2 linked regions of the Colwellia sp. M166 genome follow. The protein of the gene in region 2 interacts with the protein of the main gene of each other region in a pairwise test. Links are inferred from orthologs where the notes say so. Each region holds a gene or a part of one and is shown on either strand. Other genes may lie near its edges.

What was found.
Region 1: the proteins of pnp (region 2) and srmB interact in binary tests that used the Escherichia coli proteins (3 or more experiments, as listed by UniProt). The link is inferred for Colwellia sp. M166 from one-to-one orthologs.

Annotation. Positions count from the first base shown.
Region 1 is NZ_CP040755.1:1,261,329-1,264,203, forward strand. The notes cover bases 1-2,796. They hold srmB (ATP-dependent RNA helicase SrmB), read left to right. Parts: upstream 1-680; coding sequence 681-1,913; downstream 1,914-2,796. Other genes in these bases: fldB (flavodoxin FldB), read left to right, coding at 54-578; FGD67_RS05705 (FecR family protein), read left to right, coding at 2,246-2,796. Also shown: more of FGD67_RS05705, read left to right, coding at 2,797-2,875. UniProt on the Escherichia coli protein: DEAD-box RNA helicase involved in the assembly of the 50S ribosomal subunit at low temperature. Exhibits RNA-stimulated ATP hydrolysis and RNA unwinding activity. Acts before DeaD.
Region 2 is NZ_CP040755.1:184,029-187,033, reverse strand. The notes cover bases 58-2,983. They hold pnp (polyribonucleotide nucleotidyltransferase), read right to left. Parts: upstream 2,620-2,983; coding sequence 496-2,619; downstream 58-495. Other genes in these bases: FGD67_RS00915 (hypothetical protein), read right to left, coding at 2,951-2,983; nlpI (lipoprotein NlpI), read right to left, coding at 58-361. In the rest of the region: more of nlpI, read right to left, coding at 1-57; more of FGD67_RS00915, read right to left, coding at 2,984-3,005. UniProt on the Escherichia coli protein: Involved in mRNA degradation. Catalyzes the phosphorolysis of single-stranded polyribonucleotides processively in the 3'- to 5'-direction. Also involved, along with RNase II, in tRNA processing.

The sequences.
Region 1 (2,875 bases), 1.1 Mb from region 2 along the record:
ATTATTTCACTAACCATTTAGAATGGTTCGCAACAAACCTCGGTAATTTATCAATGAACATCGCATTATTTTATGGCTCAACCACTTGTTATACCGAAATAGCGGCAGAAAAGATTCAAGCAGAGCTTGGTAGCGATATCGTCAGTTTATTTAATATAAAAGACACTCCACTGGCAGAAATGGCTGACCACGAGGTTTTAATCTTAGGCATTTCTACTTGGGACTACGGTGAAATTCAAGAAGATTGGGAGTCACACTGGCCAGAAATAGCTGACATTGATCTTGAAGGTAAAATTGTCGCACTTTATGGTATGGGCGATCAAATTGGTTATACCGACTGGTTTCAAGATGCGCTCGGTATGCTGCATGAGCAAGTCCTTGCACAAGGAGGTTATGTCATAGGTTATTGGCCGAATGAAGGCTATGACTTTGCCACCTCAAAAGCATTAACAGCAGATGAGCAACATTTTGTTGGCTTAGCGCTTGATGAAGACAACCAATATGATGCTAGTGAAGAGCGTATTAAACGTTGGTGTGAACAAATAACCACTGAAATTGCCGATATTCTGTCGGATTAGTTAAAATATCATAATAAATAAACAAATTTGGCAAGATCTTTAGGATAAATATGATTTTGCCATTATAATGCGCAATTATTAATCCCCAAAGAAAATTATTACATGTTTGAACAGTTTGACCTAGATTCCGCGTTATTAGGCGGCGTTGAAAATGCAGGCTTTAAAAAGCCAACGTCTATCCAAGAATTAGTACTTCCTGTGGCTATGACAGGCAAAGACGTATTAGCTTCAGCCCCAACAGGAACGGGAAAAACAGCGGCATTTATTTTACCTGCTGCTCAGCATTTATTAGATTACCCTCGCAAAAATCCTGGTTTTCCGCGCGTGCTGATTTTATCGCCAACACGTGAACTTGCCATACAAACGCATGAGCAATGCGAAAAGTTAACCGCCTTAACCAAGATTAAATCAGCGGTCATTACTGGTGGTGTTAATTACGGTAGTCATAAAGAAGTGCTCACAGGTAATACCGATATTTTGGTTGCTACTCCAGGTAGATTGATGGAGTACATTGAAACGGAACAATTTGATAGTCGCGAAATTGAAATTTTAATTTTAGATGAAGCTGACCGTATGTTAACCATGGGTTTTGCAGAAACGATTAGTCGCATTGTTGCTGAAGCACGTTGGCGTAAACAAACCATGCTATTTTCTGCAACACTGGAAGGTTCTGCCGTGGTACGTTTTTCGCGTGAACTTCTCAATGAGCCGGTATTTTTAGAAGCGAACCCTTCTCGTAAAGAAAAAGCAAAAATTCATCAATGGATGCATTTAGCAGACGACAAAGATCATAAATACGCTTTATTACTCAACTTATTGCAACAAGAAGACGTAGAGCGTGCGCTTGTTTTTGCCAATAAACGTGAAACTGTACAATACCTATCAGGCAAACTTTATGCTGACAACATGCCTTGTGTTTGGCTTGAAGGTAAAATGCAACAAGACAAACGCAACACCTCTGTCGAACGTTTACGTAATGGCACGGTGAGTGTTTTGGTCGCCACTGATATTGCTGAACGTGGTCTGGATATTGATGATATAACGCATGTTATAAACTTTGATTTGCCGCGCACTGCCGATATTTATTTACATCGCATTGGTCGTACTGGTCGAGCTGGTAATAAAGGCACCGCTATCTCATTGGTTGAAGCACATGACATGACAGTGATAGGTAAAATTGAGCGTTATATTAAAGAGCGCTTACCTCGCCGAGTAATTGAGACACTGAGACCAAAATATAAAGAAGCACGTGTGGCAATGAAAAAGGCGAAAGTCAAAAGAACCGTTGCACAAAAGAAAGCTAAAGCGAAAAAACAAGCAAAGCGTAATAAGTAATAACTTAACTTTCAGCTTTCAGCTTTCAGCTTTCAAATAAACCTAAACCTTAATGAGCAACTGAAGGTTTAGGTTTTTTATTTTTATCCTGCCAATATTATCTTAGCAAGCAGTTATTGCTGCTCTACAAAGCTCCACCTTTTAACCTATGCTGTTTTTCATCAAAGCTAGTTAATAGCAAATATTGTGTACAAATTTATTGCCAACTAAAAGTTATAACTTTTGTTTTTTTTAAAATTTCCATAGCACCAGCATATAATTTCGTTTACATTAAGTCCTTACCGAAGAATGTTACAATATGTAATCTAAAACCTTTATATGATAATTAGTTGATGATAACCGAGACGTTAAACGATAAAAAATCGGTCCAAGAGCAAGCTAACCTCTGGATAACACGCCTTGATAAGGGATTATCTCGAGCCGAAAAACAGCAATTAATTGCATGGATCAATCAAGATGAATCTCATTATGCTGCTTTAAATAAAATTTCTTTCTTATGGAGTGATCTTGCTACTAGACACGAACTCAGTGGTTTATTTTCACATAAGGCAGAAACCAAGTCACAAAATGATTATTTCATGAAGGGATTATTAGCTGCAGGTTTGGCGTGCGTTGCATTATTAACAGCAAACCTTTTTAGCGACGTTAATAAAATATGGCCAAGCTCACAGCACCATGTCAACCCAGCGCTCGCATATCAAAAATATAGCAGCCAATATGGCGAACAAAAACAACTTACTTTAGACGATGGCAGTATTGTCGAACTCAATACCAATACCGTCATAGAAGTCGCTTATAGTAAACTTCAACGTAAAATAACCTTGATACGTGGGGAAGCTAAGTTTGATGTAGCAAAAGATAAAAACCGCCCTTTTACTGTAGTTTCTGGCCATAATTCTTTTACCGCGCTTGGCACCATTTTTAACGTTCAGCGTGATAATATTAGCTCAGCTGAATTACTG
Region 2 (3,005 bases):
TAAAGTGTATACCTAAAAAGTTATAAGCATCTACCATATCGGGCTTTAAATTAATCGCTTGGTTAAAGTCATTATGTGCCAATGCTCGCAAGCCGAATTTATCATATTTAATACCACGTTGATAATACAACTCAGCCCGCTGCTCGTCATTAATCTTAGCTCGCTGTAGCACTTGAGTTAAGCGCTCTAGCGCTATTTCATCTTTAACGTTAATGGCAATGGGTTCAGCAATGATCAGCTCACCTATAACTGAGTGTTGATCATTAGTGGTAGTACAACCTTGGGCGAATAATAAGCCTGAAACCAGTAATACTTTGGATAATATAGCCTGGGGAAATTTATTTTTAAGAAGTAAGCGCACGAAAAACAGAATCCTAGTGGGTATTTATGCTCATGAGTATATAAAAAAGGGAGCAATTAAGCTCCCTTTTTATCGACAAGATATTAGCTATATTTTAGTCATACAGCTAATGAACTTAATTTACAGCAGGCAAATTACTCTGCGTTGTCAGCTTCAGGCGCTGGTGTAGCCGGCTTTTCAGCAGCTTCTTTCATGCTTAAACGTACACGGCCTTGACGGTCAACTTCAAGTACTTTAACAGTTACGTCTTGACCTTCTGTTAATACATCGCTAACAGCGTTAACACGTTCTTCAGAGATTTGAGAAATGTGTACCAAACCATCTTTACCTGGTAAGACGTTAACAAAAGCACCGAAGTCTACGATACGTACCACTTTACCTGTGTATATAGTACCTACTTCAATTTCTGCTGTCAGTGCAGTAATACGAGCAATGGCATCTTTAGCTTGTTCGCCGTCAGTTGCTGCAATTTTAACCGTACCGTCATCTTCAATTTCAATGGTAGTGCCCGTTTCTTCAGTTAACTGACGAATTGTTGCGCCACCTTTACCGATAATGTCACGGATTTTATCTTGTGGAACTTTCATGGTATGAATACGTGGAGCAAATTGCGAGATATCATCACGATGTCCGCCAATCGCTTCATCCATAACACTTAAGATATGAGTACGCGCTGCTTTTGCTTGGTTTAAAGCAATTTGCATGATTTCTTGCGTAATACCTTCAATCTTAATGTCCATTTGCAGGGCAGTAATACCACCGGTAGTACCGGCTACTTTAAAGTCCATGTCACCTAAGTGATCTTCATCACCTAAAATGTCAGAAAGTACCACAAAGTTGTCACCTTCTTTAACTAGACCCATAGCAATACCAGCAACAGACGCTTTAATTGGTACACCAGCATCCATCAATGCTAATGACGTACCACAAACAGAAGCCATTGAAGATGAACCGTTAGATTCAGTAATTTCAGATACAACACGAACTGAATATGGGAAGTCTTCCGCAGAAGGCATAACAGCCAACATACCACGTTTTGCTAGACGACCATGGCCGATTTCACGACGCTTAGGTGAACCAACAAAACCCGTTTCACCAACACAGTATGGAGGGAAGTTATAATGCAGCATGAAGCTGTCAGTTTTCTCACCCATAATAGTATCAAGGCGTTGTGCATCACGTTGTGTACCTAACGTAGCTGCAACTAGGGCTTGAGTTTCACCACGAGTAAATACAGCAGAGCCATGAGTACGTGGTAGCACACCTGTCATGACGTCTAAAGCGCGGATCATTTCAGGATCACGACCATCAATACGAGGGTGACCTTGGGTGATACGGCCACGAACAACCGTTTTCTCTAAGTCGTGGAATAAGTCTTTTGCATCTTGTACGTCAAGTTCAGCGTCAGCTTCAAGCAATTGTGCAATTACACCGTTGCGAATTTCAGCAATTTTTTCATAACGCACTGCTTTTTCAGTAATTTGGTAAGCTTCGTTTACTGCTGCTTCTGAAAGCTCAGCAATTTTAGCAACTAAATCAGCGTTCTTAACCGGTGCAGTCCATTCCCATTTAGGGTTATTAACTTCAGCAGCCATTTCTTTAATCGCGGTGATAGCTGTTTGCATTTGCTCATGACCGTATACTACAGCGCCAAGCATAACTTCTTCAGAAAGCACATCAGCTTCTGACTCAACCATTAATACCGCAGAATCAGTACCAGAAACAACTAAATCAAGTTGTGAGCTAGCAAGTTCAGACTGTAATGGGTTTAAAATGTATTTGCCGTCAGTGTAACCAACGCGCGCTGCGCCAACAGGACCACTAAAAGGCATACCTGAAATAGCTAATGCTGCAGAGGTACCTAATAAAGAAATAATATCTGGGGCAATTTCTGGGTTAGCAGAAACAACCGTGATGATCACTTGAACTTCGTTAGTAAACCCTTCTGGGAATAATGGACGAATTGGACGGTCAATCAAACGAGCAATTAATGTTTCTTCTTCTGAAGGACGACCTTCACGTTTGAAAAAGCCACCAGGGATTTTACCAGCAGCGTATGTACGCTCTTGGTAGTTAACCGTTAGTGGAAAAAAGTCTTGACCCGGCTTTGCTTCTTTTTTACCAACAACTGAGACTAATACTGAGGTATCGTCCATGCTAGCCATAACAGCACAAGTGGCTTGACGAGCAATAACGCCCGTTTCTAAAGTAACGGTATGTTGACCGAATTCAAAAGTTTTAGTAACTGGTTTGAACATAAAGTAGTTCCTTAAATATTTTTAGATTTTAATCAATCTGTACAATTATTTATTCACTTAGTTAAAGACTTAAATATCCATTAAAATATTTAGCTGCTAACCGATAAGTTACGCACTAAGTTGAACAAAAAATTATACAGTTTGATTGATTAGTTTTTTGCAAATACAAAATTTGCACGCACATTATACTTAACAGTTATGTTTTTACTAGCGCGAAAGCAAAAATGTTGAATTTAAACGCCAAAAAGCACGATTCTCAGCCGTCATTTAGTGTTTACAGGGCCTGAACGAACAAATATTCATCGATAAGTCTTAACGGTAAAAACAGTATTTAAAGGGTATTATTTTTTATTTTTGCTAAGCACTGTCGATATAAGTATAAGCTG